One region of the Streptomyces manipurensis genome, then DNA from elsewhere that is predicted to be linked to it. Evidence: riboswitches for the same ligand, from Rfam matches in the RefSeq annotation. Region 1 holds a riboswitch; the other holds the start of a gene.

Region 1 (7,941 bases):
GCGCCTTCCCGCGCGCGGCCTGGCTGTCGGCCGCCCGGCGGGCGCTGACCGACGCGCCGAACGACGCCTTCGGGTACGCGGAGGAGGCGCGCGGCCGGATCGAGCTGCGGGAGGCGCTCGCCGGATACCTGACGCGGGCGCGCGGGGTGTACGCCGACCCCGGGCGGATCGTGCTGTGTGCCGGGTTCCTGCACGGGCTCACCCTGCTGGCGGGGGTGCTGCGGGCGCGGAAGGTCCGGGAGGTGGCCGTCGAGGGGTACGGGCTGCACTTCCACCGGGACCTGCTGACGCGGGCGGGGCTGCGGACCCGGCCGTTGGGGGTGGACGGCGAGGGGGCCCGTACCGGGGAGCTGACGGCCGGCCCGGGGGCGGTGCTGCTGACCCCGGCGCACCAGTTCCCGACGGGTGCGGCACTGGCCCCGGCCCGCCGGGCGGCCGTCGTCGACTGGGCGCGGTCCACCGGCGGGCTGGTCCTGGAGGACGACTACGACGGGGAGTTCCGCTACGACCGGCAGGCGGTGGGCGCCCTCCAGGGCCTGGACCCGGAGCGGGTGGTGTACCTCGGCACGGCCAGCAAGTCCCTCGCCCCCGGCCTGCGGATCGGATGGATGGTGGTCCCGCCGGGCATGGTGGACGAGGTCCTGGCGGTCAAGGGGGCCACGGACTGGACGTCCAGCGCGCTGGAGCAGCTCACGCTGGCGGCGTTCATCACGTCGGGGGCGTACGACCGGCACGTGCGCGGGATGCGGCTGCGCTACCGGCGGCGGCGCGACGAGCTGGTGGCGGCGGTGGGGGACCGGGTGGCGGTCTCCGGGATCGCGGCGGGCCTGCACGCGGTGCTGGACCTGCCGGCGGGCACGGAGCGGTCCGTGGTGCAGTCGGCCGCGTGGCAGGACCTCGCGGTGCACGGCCTCTCCGCCTTCCGGCACCCGCAGGCCGAGCTCGCCCCGCGGGACGCGCTGGTCGTCGGCTACGGGACCCCGTCGGACAGCGCCTGGTCGCCGACGCTCGCGGCGCTCGCCGCCGCGCTGCCCTGACCCGGCGGCGCCGTGCCGGCGCCCCGGGCCCGTCCGCCGGGTGCGGGCATCACGGCGGGGGCGGCGCCGCGGGTGGAGCCGGGGCCGGTGGAGCCTCCGGTTCGCCGAAGCGGGACAGGGCCAGGGAGCCGGCCACCGCCACCGCGAAGCCCGTCACCGCCAGCCAGGTCAGGCCCTCCCGGGTGCGGTCGCCGAGCCAGACCACGCCCACCACCGCGGGGCCGACCGTCTCCCCGAGCACCAGGCCGGCCGTCGCCACCGTCACCGAGCCGCGGGCCAGCGCCGAGGTGAGGAGCAGGAAGCCGGCCGCCCCGCCCAGCAGGAGCGCGTACAGGGCGGGGTTCGTGACGTCCCACAGCGAGTCGACGAGCCGCACGGAGACCTCCACCACGCCGAAGCCCGTGCCCGACCCGAGGCCGAGGACCAGCGCGCGCGGCCCGTCCGGCAGCCCGCCCGCGACCGCCCCGACCAGCAGCACCAGGGCCGCCACTCCCAGCAGGCCCAGCTCCAGCGCGAGCGAGCCCGTCCCGGTGCCCTCCCTCCCGGCGGCGAGCCCCAGCATCAGCAGTCCCGCGCACACCACGCCCACCGCGGTCCACTCCGCCCGCGACAGCCGCACCGCCATCAGCCGCGAGGCGACCACCGCCGTCACGGCCAGACTGGCCGCCAGCGCCGCGCCGACCACGTAGATCGGCACGTGCCGCAGCGCGACGATCTGCAGCACGAATCCGGCGGCGTCCAGGCCGAGGCCCAGCACGTAGCGCCACTGCCGCGCGGCCCGCAGCAGCAGCGCGGCGTCCACCCCGGACCCGCTGCCCGGCTCCACGGACCGCGTCGCGACCGCCTGGAGGACGGACGCCGTGCCGAAGCACACCGCCGCACCGAGCGCGCAAATCATCCCAATCAGCACGAACTGACTCTAGGTCACGGATCTCACGGCGGCCGGATTCCATCGGCCGGTATGCCCGCTCTACTCTGTCGGCAGTACGCGAGGCCCCAGGGGGAGCAGCAGACATGGACAGCAGCAGCACCAACCAGCGCCGCATGCGCTCCGGCGCCGTCGCCCTCGGAGGGATGGGCCTGCTCGCGGCCACCCTCGTGGCCTGCGGCAGCAGCGACGAACCGGACCGGCGCTGTGCGTCCCGCTCCACGCTGCAGCACCTGAACAACAAGGAGTGCAAGAGCGGCGGCACCGGCTCCTACTACTACGGCGGCCACGTGAGCGCCGGCAAGGTCACGGGCGGCAGCTTCGACAAGTCCGCCGTCACCCGCGGCGGCATCGGCGGCCACTCCGGCTCCGGCTCCAGCGGCGGCTGACCCGACCATGCAGCGCCACACCATCGAGCCGCGGCCCGGCTGGCAGAAGACGGTCGAGGAGCAGGGGCTGATCTACCCCCTCACCCGGTACCCGGACGACACGCTGCGCCCCTACTGGGACGAGAGCGCCTACTACTCCTTCACCCTGCCCGAGGTGGAGGCGCTGGAGAACGTCGTCGAGGAACTGCACGCGATGTGCCTGGCCGCCGCCGCGCACATCGTCGAGCACGACCGCTTCGCCGACCTCGGCATCACCGATCCGGAGCTGGCCGCGCTGATCGCGCGGTCCTGGCACCGGCGGGCGGAACAGCCCTCCCTCTACGGCCGCTTCGACCTGCGCTACGACGGCACCGGCCCGGCCAAGATGCTGGAGTACAACGCGGACACCCCCACCTCCCTCGTGGAGGCGGCCAGCCCGCAGTGGTTCTGGATGGAGGAACGCTTCCCCGGCGCCGACCAGTGGAACTCCCTCCACGAGCGCCTCGTGGACGCCTGGCGCCGCCAGGCGGAGCTGCTGCCGCCCGGACCGCTGCACTTCGCCCACTCCGAGACCGACGAGCTCGGCGAGGACCTGATGACGGTCGCCTACCTCCAGGAGACCGCCGAGCAGGCCGGCCTGGACACCCAGGCGCTGTCCGTCGAGCAGATCGGCTGGGACAGCCTCTCCGGCCGGTTCGTGGACGAGAAGCTCCGCTTCATCCGCAGCTGCTTCAAGCTCTACCCGTGGGAGTGGCTGGCCACGGACATCTTCGGCCCGCAGGTCCTCGGCACCTACGACCACGGCGGCGGCTCCGGCACCACCTGCTGGATCGAGCCCCTGTGGAAGATGCTGCTCTCGAACAAGGCGCTGCTCGCGATCCTCTGGGAGCTCTTCCCCGAGCACCCGAACCTGCTGCCCGCCTACCTCGACGGCCCGCGCGAACTGGCCGGTCCCGAGTCGGCCGGCTACGTGGCCAAGCCGCTCCTCGGCCGCGAGGGCGCGGGGGTCACCCTGCACCCGGCGGGTGAGGACACCGAGCCGTTCGAGGCGCAGCCGGGGGAGCGGTACTGCTTCCAGGGCCTGGCCCCGCTGCCCGACTTCGACGGCAACCGGGTGGTCCTCGGCGCGTGGGTGGTCGAGGACGAGGCGGCCGGGCTCGGCATCCGCGAATCGGCGGGGCCGGTCACGGACGAGTACGCCCGCTTCCTGCCCCACGTCATCCTCTGAGTCCCGCGGCCCGGGCCCGGGACACCCGGCCCCGGGCTTCCGGGCGGCGGCCTCCGGTCCTCAGGCCGACAGCACCGCCCGGAGCTGGTCCAGCCCCCAGTCCAGGTCCTCCTTGCCGATGACCAGCGGCGGGGCGAGCCGGATGGTGGAGCCGTGGGTGTCCTTGACGAGCACGCCCCGCTCCATCAGCTTCTCGGAGATCTCCCGGCCGGTGCCGTGGGACGGGTCGATGTCGACGCCCGCCCACAGGCCGCGCCCCCGTACGGCGGTCACGGCGCCCCCGCCGACCAGCAGGCCCAGCTCCTGGTGGAGGTGGTCGCCCAGCTCGGCGGCCCGCTGCTGGAACTCGCCGGTCCGCAGCATGGCGATGACCTCCAGGGCGACGGCGCAGGCGAGCGGGTTCCCCCCGAAGGTGGAGCCGTGCTCGCCGGGCCGGAACACGCCGAGCACGTCGCGGTCGGCGACGACGGCGGAGACCGGGACGACCCCGCCGCCGAGCGCCTTGCCGAGGACGTACATGTCCGGGACGACGCCCTCGTGCTCGCAGGCGAAGGTGGCGCCGGTGCGCCCGAGGCCCGACTGGATCTCGTCGGCGATGAAGAGGACGCTGCGCTCGCGGGTCAGCTCCCGGACGCCGGCGAGGTACCCGGCGGGCGGCACCAGCACCCCCGCCTCGCCCTGGATCGGCTCCAGCAGCACGGCCACGGTGTTCTCGGTGACGGCGTGGGAGAGCGCGGTGAGGTCCCCGTACGGGACGATCTCGAAGCCCGGCGTGTACGGGCCGAAGTGGTCGCGGGCGTCGTGGTCGGTGGAGAAGGACACGATGGTCGTGGTCCGGCCGTGGAAGTTGTCGGCGGCCACCACGATCTTGGCGTGCCCGTCCGGGACGCCCTTGACCTCGTAGCCCCACTTGCGGGCGGTCTTCACGGCCGTCTCCACCGCCTCCGCGCCCGTGTTCATCGGCAGCACCATCTCCTTGCCGCACAGCGCGGCGAGTTCGGCGCAGAAGTCGGCGAACCGGTCGTGGTAGAAGGCCCGGGAGGTGAGGGTGACCCGCTCCAGCTGGGCCCGCGCGGCGTCGATCAGCCGCCGGTTGCCGTGCCCGAAGTTGAGCGCCGAGTACCCGGCGAGCATGTCGAGGTATCTGCGGCCCTCGACGTCGGTCATCCACGCGCCTTCGGCGGACGCGACCACGACGGGCAGCGGGTGGTAGGTGTGCGCGCTGTGCGCGTCGGCGGAGCGGATGGCGTCAGCTGTTGTCGACACGGGGTCTCCGATCGTCCGTCTGGCCGTTGAAGCGGTGACGAGGGTGGCGTCACCTTCTTATCGTCGCTCGGATCCCGGACGCAGAAACCTCCACCGCGGCGCGCCCGCTAAGGTGTTCGGTACGCACGGCGACTGGCGCACGGAGAACCGACTCCGGGGGAGTCGTGCGCGTTCGACCGCACACAGGGCCGCTCGCCTGGGCCTCGCGGGGTACCGATCACATCGACCCCGGAGGAGCCCGCATGAACGCGAGCCGCCATCCCGCCCTGTCCGCGACCGACCCCGAACTGGCGTCCTTCGTCGCGGCCGAAGAAGTGCTCCAGGCGCAGACCCTGCGCCTGATCCCCAGCGAGAACTACGTGTCCGCGGCCGTGCTCGAAGCCTCCGGCACCGTGCTGCAGAACAAGTACAGCGAGGGCTACCCCGGCCGCCGCTACTACGAGGGCCAGCAGAACATCGACCGGATCGAGGCCCTCGCGGTCGAGCGGGCCAAGGGCCTGTTCGGCGTGGACCACGCCAACGTGCAGCCGTACTCCGGGTCCCCGGCGAACCTGGCCGTTTACCTGGCCTTCGCGCAGCCCGGCGACACCGTGATGGGCATGGCCCTGCCGATGGGCGGCCACCTGACGCACGGCTGGGGCGTCTCGGCGACCGGCTCGTGGTTCCGCGGCGTGCAGTACGGCGTACGGGCCGACACCGGGCTGATCGACTACGACGCGGTGCGCGAGCAGGCCCTCGCCGAACGGCCCAGGCTGATCTTCTGCGGCGGCACCGCCCTGCCGCGCACGATCGACTTCGCCGCCTTCGCCTCGATCGCCCAGGAGGCGGGCGCGGTGCTCGTCGCGGACGTCGCCCACATCGCCGGCCTGATCGCGGGCGGCGCGCACCCCTCCCCGGCGGGGCACGTGGACGTCGTCTCCACCACCACGCACAAGACCCTGCGCGGTCCGCGCGGCGCGATGCTGATGTGCCGCGAGGAGCACGCGAAGGCGATCGACAAGGCGGTCTTCCCCGGGCTCCAGGGCGGCCCGCACAACCAGACGACGGCGGGCATCGCGGTGGCCCTGCACGAGGCGGCGCAGCCGTCCTTCGTCCGGTACGCGCACGCCGTCGTCGCCAACGCGAAGGCGCTGGCCGCGGTTCTGCTGGAGCGGGGCTTCGACCTGGTCTCGGGCGGTACGGACAACCACCTGATCCTGATCGACCTGACCGGCAAGGACGTGCCGGGCAAGGTGGCGGCCAAGGCCCTGGACCGGGCCGGGATCGTCGTGAACCACAACACCGTGCCGTTCGACCCGCGCAAGCCGTTCGACCCCTCGGGGATCCGGATCGGCACGCCGTCGCTGACCTCGCGGGGGCTGACCGCGGAGCACATGCCGCTGGTGGCGGACTGGATCGCGCGCGCGGTGGACGCCGCCGCGAAGGGGGACGAGCAGGCCCTCGGGGTGATCCGCGCCGAGGTCACCGACCTCATGGCCGCCTTCCCGGCCCCCGGGCTTCCGCTGTCGTGAACCTGCGGCGCCGTGCCGGGGGCGCTGCCCCCGCACGCCCGCGCCTCAGACGCCGGCGGGGCTGGACGTGCGGCCCCGCCGGGGTGCCCGAGCCTGCTTCCGTACCTGAGACAATGAGGCCATGGCTTCTGATCGTCCTCGCGCGCTCTCCGGCATCCAGCCCACCTCCGGTTCGTTCCACCTCGGGAACTACCTCGGAGCCATCCGCCAGTACGTGGCCCTGCAGGAGACGCACGACGCGTTCTACATGGTCGTCGACCTGCACGCGATCACCGTGCCCCAGGACCCGAAGGACCTGCGCGCGAACACCCGCCTCTCCGCCGCCCAGCTGCTGGCGGCCGGCCTGGACCCCGAGCGGTGCACGCTCTTCGTCCAGAGCCACGTGCCCGAGCACGCGCAGCTCGGCTGGGTGATGAACTGCATCACCGGCTTCGGCGAGGCCAGCCGGATGACCCAGTTCAAGGACAAGTCCGCGAAGGGCGGGGTCAACAGCGCCAGCGTCGGCCTGTTCACCTACCCGATCCTCCAGGTCGCCGACATCCTGCTCTACCAGGCCGACGCCGTCCCCGTCGGCGAGGACCAGCGCCAGCACATCGAGCTGACCCGCGACCTCGCGGAGCGCTTCAACGGCCGGTTCGGCCAGACCTTCACCCTGCCCGCCGCGCACATCGTCAAGGAGGTCGCGAAGATCTACGACCTCCAGGACCCGGCGATCAAGATGTCGAAGTCCGCGTCGTCCCCCAAGGGCCTGATCAACCTCCTCGACGAGCCCAAGGTCACCGAGAAGAAGATCAAGAGCGCGGTCACCGACACCGAGGCCGAGATCCGCTTCGACACCGAGAAGAAGCCCGGCGTCAGCAACCTGCTCACGATCTACTCCACCCTCACGGGCGAGTCGATCACCGCCCTGGAGGAGAAGTACGAGGGCAAGGGCTACGGCGCGCTGAAGACCGACCTGGCCGGTGTGATGGTCGATTTCGTCACACCGTTCAAGCAGCGCACCCAGGAGTACCTGGACGACCCGGAGACGCTGGACTCCCTCCTGGCCAAGGGCGCGGAGAAGGCCCGCGCGGTCGCCGCCGAGACCCTGGCCCAGGCCTACGACCGGCTGGGTCTGCTGCCCGCCAAGCACTGACGAACGCAACTACGGACAGACGGCTCTGGCACGAACAGGGGTCCTGGCCGCACACTGGGGCGGCAAGGGTCCACAGGGACTAGCGGAGGAGACACACGTGGGGACCGTAACGCTCGGCGTTTCGATCGCGGTCCCGGAGCCGTACGGCAGCCGACTCCAGGAGCTGCGCGCGGGCTTCGGGGACACTGCCGCGCACGGCATCCCCACGCACGTCACCCTCGTCCCGCCCACCGAGGTCGAGGCCGAGCGGCTCCCGGGGATCCGGGCCCACCTGGCCGCGGTGGCGGAGGCCTTCCGAGCCTTCCCGATGCGGCTCGAAGGGACGGGCACCTTCCGTCCCCTCTCGCCGGTCGTGTTCGTCCGGATCGTCGAGGGGGCCGAGGGCTGTACCCGCCTCCAGGGCGAGGTCCGCGACCCGCAGGGGCCGATCAACCGCGAGCTGGCCTTCCCGTACCACCCCCACGTCAC
Region 2 (7,941 bases), 1.6 Mb from region 1:
CCGCGCCGTACGCGGCCAGGAAGACGCCGAGCCCGAGCAGGAGCTCCTGCCCGACGCCGAGGAGGCGGGACAGGGGGGCGGAGAACGCCACGTAGGCAAGGCCGTTGGCGGTGGTGACCACGGCGTCGAGGGCGAGGAACCGCCGCAGGGCGGTCTGCGGGACGGTGGTACGGGCGATTCCGGTGAGCAGGGTTGCGGACATCGGGGATCAGCCTCCGTCGAGGTCGGACCGGCAGGTGGGAGACGGGTTCCGGACCCGAGTGCGCGGCCCCGGAACCCGATGCCCCCACCCTGCCGGGCCGTCCCGCACGGGTCGATTACCTCCGGGGTAACGGGCCGGCGGGGAAGGTGGCGGAAGCGCCTGGTCCGGCCCGGGGCGGCGGGCTACGCTGCACCCAGCAGACCGACTCGAACGTCTTGTCGACACAGGGAGGTTCGCCGGTGCGAGCCGTCCCCCGCCCGGGGCTCGCCGCGGTCCGGCACCGGGCCGGGGCACTCGCGGAGCAACAGGGCCCGGCCCCCGCCGAAGTGCCCGCCCCCGAGCGGCCGGGCCGACTCTCCGGCGTCGCCCCCGAGCACTTACCGGGCGTGGTGCCCTCCGCCCGCGCGCACCGGTGCTTCCGGCCGCCGCGCGCCACCCGCGCCGCGGGCACCGGCCTGGTCGGGCCGGGGCACGCGGCGGACGTACAGCGCTTCCTCGCCGTGCACGCCGACCTCCTGCCGACGGACGGCACGAGCCGGACGGAGCACACCCGGCCCCCAGCCGCCGCTACCGGCTCGACGCCCTGCGGCCGGCATTCTGCGGAGCCGGCGGACGGGCGGGGCGCGGCATGAGCCGCACGCGAGCCCTGCGGGCACCCCGCGCCGCCGCCGCGCAGGCCCAGGCCCCGGCACCGGCCCCGGCCCCGGCCCCGGCCCCGGCCGCACGTTCCCTGGCTTCCGGAGCCGCACGTTCCCGGGCCCGCATGCCCGAACCTCACGTTTCCGGGCCCGCCTGGCCGAGCCGCAGGCTCCCGGGCCACGCCTTCCCAAGCCGCGGCTTCCCGGGTGGCACTCCCGAGCGGCAGGAACCCAGTCCCGCTTGTCCGAACCCCAGGCTCCCCGGCCACGCCCTCCCAAGCCGCGGCTTCCCGGGTCGCACGTTCCCGAGCCCCAGGCTCCCGGGCCACGCCTGTCCGAGCCCCAGGCTCCCCGGCCACGCCTTCCCGGGCCGCGGGTTCCCCGGCCGCGCGTACCGGGCACGGACCCGGGCCGCGCGATCCCCCGGGCTCGCGCGCTCGCCCGCGCGCCTTCGGTGCCGGGTGCCGTTCACCCCGTACGGCCCGCCGCCGGGCGCCGCACACGCCACCGCCCCCGCACGCCGCTGCCGTCGGCGCGGCCCCGACAGAGAGCCCGACACCATGACGCAGTCCTCCCCGGCCCCGCACGTCGTCGTCATCGGCGGCAGCATGGCCGGCCTGCTCGCGGCCGCCGTCCTCGCCGAGCACGCGACGGTCACGCTCATCGACGCGGACACGCTCCCGGTGGGCCCGGCCCCGCGCCGCGGGCTGCCGCAGGCGCGGCACGTCCACGTGCTGTGGTCGGGAGGGGCGCGGGCGATCGAGCGGATCCTCCCCGGCATCACCGAGGGCTGGACGGCCGCCGGTGCGCTGCGCCGCAGCCTGCCCGCCGACCTGGTCACCATGACCGCCCAGGGCTGGATCCCGCGCCGCCCGGAGATGCAGTTCAGCATCTCCTGCAGCCGGGACCTCCTGGACTCGGTGGTACGGGCCCGGGTGACGGCCCTGCCGGGTGTCCGCACCCTCCAGAACGGCCGGGTCGGCGGACTGCTGGGCAGCGCGGCCCGGGTCACCGGGGTCCTCGTCGACACACCGGAGGATCGGGGCCGCTCCGTCCCCGCCGACCTGGTGGTCGACGCGTCCGGGCGCGGCTCCCACGCCGTGCAGTGGCTCCGGGCCCTCGGGGTGACCGGCCTGCGCCGGGCCGAGGTCGACTCGGGGCTGGTCTACGCGACCCGGGTCTTCGAGGCGCCCGCCGGGGCGCACGCGGCGGGCTTCCCCATCGTCAACGTGCAGTCCGATCCGAGGGTGCCCGTGCCGGGGCGGACGGCCACCATCGTGCCCATCGAGAACGGGCAGTGGCAGGCGACCCTGTCGGGCACCCGCGGCGGCCGCCCCACGGGGGACCCCGACGCGTTCGTCCCGTTCGCCAGGAGCGTGCGCGACCCGATCGTCGGTGAGCTGCTGGAGGGCCGCAGGCCCCTCACGGACGTCGCCGTCACCCGGGGCAACGCCAACCGCCGGATCTTCTTCGAGAAGGCCGCCCTGCCCGACGGGTTCTTCGCCGTCGGCGACTCGGTCGCGACGTTCAACCCTCTGTACGGCCAGGGCATGACCGTCGCCGCGCAGGGACTGCTGGCGGTACGCGACCTGCTGCGGGACACCGGCGTCGCGGCTCCGGGCTTCGGGCGGGCCGCGCAGCGCGCGATCGCCCCGCGGGTGGCCACCGCCTGGGACCTGGCCACCTCGCAGGACATCCTCTACCCGGGGGCCACGGGCATGCGGCCGCGGACCGGGGCCGGGCTGCTCAACGCCTACGTCGGCCGGCTGATGACGGGAGCCACCACCCGCCGGGAACTCACCGACGCCTTCTTCCGGGTGATCACCATGAGCAGCGGGCCGGCGCACTGGCTGCGGCCGTCGGTGGTGTGGCACGTCCTGCGCGCCTCGGAGCGCGGCGCCCCGGCCGGGCCCCCGCTGACCCTCGCCGAGCGCGCGCTCGCCGGGCTGGCCCGGCGTCCCGGCCCGGCCGACCCCGTCGGCCGGGCCCGCTGAGCCCGTGACCCCTGCGGGGCCGCGTCAGAGCTCCGCGAGGTCCAGTCCGGCCTGGGCGGCGGCCGCCTGGACCGTCTGCTCCAGCAGCACGGCGATGGTCATCGGGCCGACACCGCCCGGGACGGGCGTGATCAGGGAGGCGCGGGCCGCGGCCGACTCGAAGTGGACGTCGCCCACGTTGCCCTCGTTGTAGCCGGCGTCCAGGACCACCGCGCCCGGCTTGATGTCCTCGCCGCGGATGAATTCGGCCTTGCCGACGGCGGCGACCAGGACGTCCGCCTGGCGCACGATCTCGGGGAGGTCCCGGGTGCGCGAGTGGCAGTAGGTGACGGTGGCGTTCTGCTCCAGCAGCAGCATCCCGGCCGGCTTGCCGAGGATGGCGCTGCGGCCGACGACCACGGCGTGCTTGCCGGTGAGGTCCACGTCGTACTCGGCGAGCAGGCGCATGATGCCGCCGGGGGTGCAGGAGACGAAGCCGGGCAGGCCGAAGCCCATGGCGGCGAAGGAGTGCATGGTGACCCCGTCGACGTCCTTGCCGGGGGCGATCGCCTCGAAGGCGGCCCGCTCGTCGATGTGGTGCGGGACCGGGTGCTGGAGCAGGATGCCGCTGATCTCCGGGTCCTCGGAGAGCGCCGTGATCGCGGCGACGAGCTCCTCGGTGGTGGTCGAGGCAGGCAGCTCCACGTGGCGGGAGGTGATGCCGGCCTTGGCGCAGCGGTTCTGCTTCATGCGCACGTAGGTGACGGAGGCCGGGTCCTCGCCGACCAGTACGGTCGCGAGGCAGGGGGCGGTGCCGGTGCGCTCGGTGATCTTCGCCGCGAGGGCGGCGGTGCGCTCCGAGACGCGGCGGGCGAGGGCGGTGCCGTCCATGAGGCGGGCGGTACCGGCGGCGGTGGCAGTGGCAGTGGCAGTGGCAGTCTGGGCGGTCGTCACGGGGTCTCCTGAACGTCGCTGCGGATCGCGGTTCGCGGTCGCCCAGGCGCGCGGCAGTCGACGTACGGGAGGTGCGTGTACGCCGGGCCGCTCCCCGGTGGTGATCCACCCGAACGCCAGTCACGGCCCGCCCCCACTGTAATCGACTTATCCGGTGGTCCACCGACGTCCCACCTGCGACGATCAATGCATGACGCGCACTTTCGACCATCTTGTCGCCGAAGCCGAGACCGTGTCCGTCGACGGCTGGGACTTCTCGTGGCTCGACGGCAGGGCGACCGAGCAGCGCCCCTCCTGGGGCTACCAGCGGCTGCTCGGCGAGCACCTGGCCCGGGTCCGTTCCGCCCTGGACATCCAGACCGGCGGCGGCGAGGTCCTCGCCGGCGCGGGGCCCCTCCCGGCCCTCACCGCGGCCACCGAGTCCTGGCCGCCGAACGTCCGGCGGGCGACGAAGCTGCTGCACCCGCTGGGCGCGGTGGTGGTCGCGGACTCCGACGAGCCCCCGCTGCCCTTCGGTGACGAGGCCTTCGAGCTGGTGACCAGCCGGCACCCGGTGACGATCTGGTGGGACGAGATCGCGCGCGTGCTCGCGCCGGGCGGGACGTACCTCTCGCAGCAGGTCGGCCCGGCGAGCGTCTTCGAGCTCGTCGAGTACTTCCTCGGGCCCCAGCCGGAGGAGGTGCGGCGCGGCCGGCACCCCGACGACGCGGTCGCCGACGCCACCGCGGCCGGCCTGGAGGTGGTGGACCTGCGCTCCGAGCGGCTGCGTACGGAGTTCCACGACATCGGCGCGGTGATCTACTTCCTGCGCAAGGTGATCTGGATGGTGCCCGGTTTCACGGTCGGGCAGTACCGGGACCGGCTGCGCGAACTGCACGAACAGATCGAAAGGGACGGCCCGTTCGTCGCCCACACCGCCCGTTTCCTCATCAAGGCCCGCAAAACGGACCACCGAGAGGGCTGATCGGGGCGGACGGATCCACGCCGGATCGGTTGCCCCGTCGTGGCGTGGCGCAGGTCACTCAATTCAGCGCGTAACGAATCGACTCGGGCACGCGATGAACCGACAGGTGTCCTCGCGCGGCCCGGAATACAGACCCCCCTCGGCTCTGTTTCCCGAGTTCGCGCGATGATGTCCCGCCCACCACTGTCTGTTCGCAACGAGAGGCTCCTTGTGTCGCTCAGCCCGTCCCGTACGTTCCCTCCGGAGATCGCCGAATCCGAGGCCCTGGTAGCGCTGGTCGAGCGCGGCCGCGAGCAGGGTCACATCAACGGTGACGACGTGCGCCAGGCCTTCGAGGCCGGCCGCATCCCGGTGGACCAGTGGAAGCGGGTCCTGCGCAGTCTGAACCAGGTCCTCGACGAGGAGGGTGTCGCCCTTCACGTCAGCGCGGCCCCCGCCACCAAGGCCGCCGCGAAGAAGCCCCGCAAGGCTGCCGCCGCTCCGGCCCGCACCGTGACCAAGAAGGCCACCGCCGCGCCGCGCCCCATCGGCGCGCGCAAGACCGCGGCCACGGCCGCGCCCGCCACCACCGCCGCCTCCGCGGCCGCGGCGATATCCGCTCCGTCGGCCGCCGCGGCGGGTGAGGCGCCGGCCGAGGCCGCCGCCGAGCCCAAGAAGCGCACGGTCAAGAAGACCGCCGCCAAGAAGACCGCGGTGAAGAAGACCGCCGCGGCGAAGAAGACCGGCGCCAAGGACTCCGACGAGGGCGAGAACCCGGCCGCCGAGGGTGAGGACTGGGCCGCCGAGGACCTCGTCGACGAGGTCGAGGAGGAGGCTCCCAAGGCCGGCACCCAGGGCTTCGTGCTGTCCGACGAGGACGAGGACGACGCCCCGGCGCAGACGGTCATGGTGGCCGGCGCCACCGCCGACCCGGTCAAGGACTACCTCAAGCTGATCGGCAAGGTGCCGCTCCTCAACGCCGAGCAGGAGGTGGAGCTCGCCAAGCGCATCGAGGCCGGTCTCTTCTCCGAGTACAAGCTCGAGGAGGAAGAGGACCACAAGCCCGCGTTCAAGCGCGAGCTGGAGATCCTCGTCGAGGACGGTCGCCGCGCGAAGAACCACCTGCTGGAGGCCAACCTCCGCCTCGTGGTCTCCCTCGCCAAGCGCTACACCGGCCGCGGCATGCTCTTCCTGGACCTGATCCAGGAGGGCAACGTCGGCCTGATCCGCGCGGTCGAGAAGTTCGACTACACCAAGGGCTTCAAGTTCTCCACGTACGCGACCTGGTGGATCCGGCAGGCGATCACGCGTGCCATGGCCGACCAGTCGCGCACCATCCGCATCCCCGTCCACATGGTCGAGATCATCAACAAGCTCGCCCGTGTGCAGCGCCAGATGCTCCAGGACCTCGGCCGGGAGCCCACTCCGGAGGAGCTGGGCAAGGAGCTCGACATGACCCCCGAGAAGGTCATCGAGGTCCAGAAGTACGGCCGCGAGCCGATCTCCCTGCACACCCCGCTGGGTGAGGAGGGCGACAGCGAGTTCGGTGACCTCATCGAGGACTCCGAGGCGGTCGTGCCCGCGGACGCGGTCTCCTTCACCTTCCTCCAGGAGCAGCTCCAGTCGATCCTGGGCACGCTCTCGGAGCGTGAGGCGGGCGTGGTGTCGATGCGCTACGGCCTCAACGACGGCCAGCCGAAGACCCTGGACGAGATCGGCCGCGTGTACGGGGTCACCCGTGAGCGCATCCGCCAGATCGAGTCCAAGACCATGTCGAAGCTGCGCCACCCGTCGCGCTCGCAGGTCCTGCGCGACTACCTGGACTGACCGGGCCCGTCGGAGCCCCCGTCCCGCCACCGGCGGGGCGGGGGCTTCCGCGTACCCGGGCGGCGGCCGGTCCGCACCGGGGGCGGCCGCCGCCCGGCCGGGGCCGTGGCGCACGCGCGAAGACCTCCGCCCGGCGGGGCGGAGGTCTTCGTGGGGCGGGCCCGCGCGGGCCGCGGGTCAGGCGGTGGGGGCCGGGCGGTGTCGGCGGGCGGCCATCACGGCGTAGACGGCGACTCCGGCGAAGAGGAAGAGTACGCCCTGGTAGACGGCCGCGTAGCCGGAGCCGGCCACCAGCCACATGGAGAAGCCGAAGGCCAGGCAGGCCAGGGCGCCGTCGCGGGCCAGCCGCCCTCGGTGCACGCGCTCGGCGCGGCCCGAGAGCAGGAAGTAGATCTGCGCGGCGGTGGAGAGCAGGTAGGGGACGGTCGCCGTGAAGACGGTGACCAGGACCAGGATCTCGAAGACGCCGCCGGAGCCCGCCGTGTAGTTGTAGACGGTCAGGGCGGAGGCCAGGGATGTGGTGACGACGACACCGACCACCGGGACGCCGCGCCGCTTCTTCTCGAAGGCGCGCGGGAAGAGCCCGTCCTTCGCGGCGGCGTACGGGGTCTGGGCGCTGAGCAGGGTCCAGCCGTTGAGCGCGCCGGCCATCGAGATCACGGCGGCGCAGGCGACGAGGGTGCCGCCCCAGGTGCCGCCGAACATGGCGTTCACGGCGTCCGTGAAGGGGGCCTCGGAGGCGACGAGCCGGTCGTGGGCGACGAGGCCGAACACGGAGAGGGTGCCCAGCAGGTAGACGACGGCCGCGCCGGTCGTGCCGAGGATGGTGGCCCGGCCGACGTTGCGGGCCGGGTCGCGGACCTCGCCGGCGCTGACCGCGGCCGATTCGACGCCGAGGTAGCTGAAGAGCAGGATCGCGGCGGAGGCGGACAGGGCGCCGGCCGCGCTCTGGTCGGTGGCCTGGAACGGGCCGAGGTTGTCGGGGTCGAAGAAGAACAGGCCGCCGACGGCGACCAGCACCAGCGGCGCGAACTTCAGCACCGTGGCCACGAGTTGCACCGCTCCCACGTAGCGGGTGCCCGCCAGGTTGGCGAGCGCGGGCAGCCACTGCATGGCCAGCGCGGCCAGGCACATGGACCACTTGTGCGCGCCGATCTCCGGAAAAAGGACCGTGAGGTAGCCGACGGACGCGACGGCCAGGGCCGCGTTCGACACCCAGGAGGTGATCCAGTAGCTCCAGGCGGCGAGGAAGCCGGCGAAGTCCCCGAAGGCGGCGCGGGCGTAGACGTACGGGCCGCCGGTCTGCGGGTGGCGGCGGGCGAGCCGGCCGAAGACGAGGGCGAGGGCGACGGCGCCGACGGTGAGCACGGCGAAGGCCACCAGGCTGATCGTGCCGAAGGGGGC

What was found. A riboswitch is a leader RNA that binds a small molecule or an ion and turns the genes downstream of it on or off. The one in region 1 is predicted to bind ZMP and ZTP.
Region 2: linked by a shared signal. The riboswitch ahead of ACPU2J_RS27865 (bifunctional 5,10-methylenetetrahydrofolate dehydrogenase/5,10-methenyltetrahydrofolate cyclohydrolase) and the one ahead of glyA (serine hydroxymethyltransferase) in region 1 are both predicted to bind ZMP and ZTP.

Annotation. Positions count from the first base shown of each region.
Region 1 covers NZ_CP186950.1:4,510,784-4,518,724, forward strand. The annotation lists gene ACPU2J_RS20990 (PLP-dependent aminotransferase family protein) at 1-1,037, shown strand, start outside; gene ACPU2J_RS20995 (hypothetical protein) at 1,087-1,935, opposite strand; gene ACPU2J_RS21000 (hypothetical protein) at 2,052-2,354, shown strand; gene ACPU2J_RS21005 (glutathionylspermidine synthase family protein) at 2,362-3,561, shown strand; gene rocD (ornithine--oxo-acid transaminase) at 3,622-4,827, opposite strand; ZMP/ZTP riboswitch at 4,946-5,036, shown strand; gene glyA (serine hydroxymethyltransferase) at 5,070-6,338, shown strand; gene trpS (tryptophan--tRNA ligase) at 6,460-7,473, shown strand; gene ACPU2J_RS21025 (2'-5' RNA ligase family protein) at 7,571-7,941, shown strand, end outside.
Region 2 covers NZ_CP186950.1:6,094,072-6,102,012, reverse strand. The annotation lists gene ACPU2J_RS27880 (hypothetical protein) at 1-202, opposite strand, end outside; gene ACPU2J_RS27875 (hypothetical protein) at 442-834, shown strand; gene ACPU2J_RS27870 (NAD(P)/FAD-dependent oxidoreductase) at 1,401-2,834, shown strand; gene ACPU2J_RS27865 (bifunctional 5,10-methylenetetrahydrofolate dehydrogenase/5,10-methenyltetrahydrofolate cyclohydrolase) at 2,859-3,704, opposite strand; ZMP/ZTP riboswitch at 3,801-3,901, opposite strand; gene ACPU2J_RS27860 (methyltransferase domain-containing protein) at 3,958-4,731, shown strand; gene ACPU2J_RS27855 (RNA polymerase sigma factor) at 4,942-6,537, shown strand; gene ACPU2J_RS27850 (amino acid permease) at 6,715-7,941, opposite strand, start outside.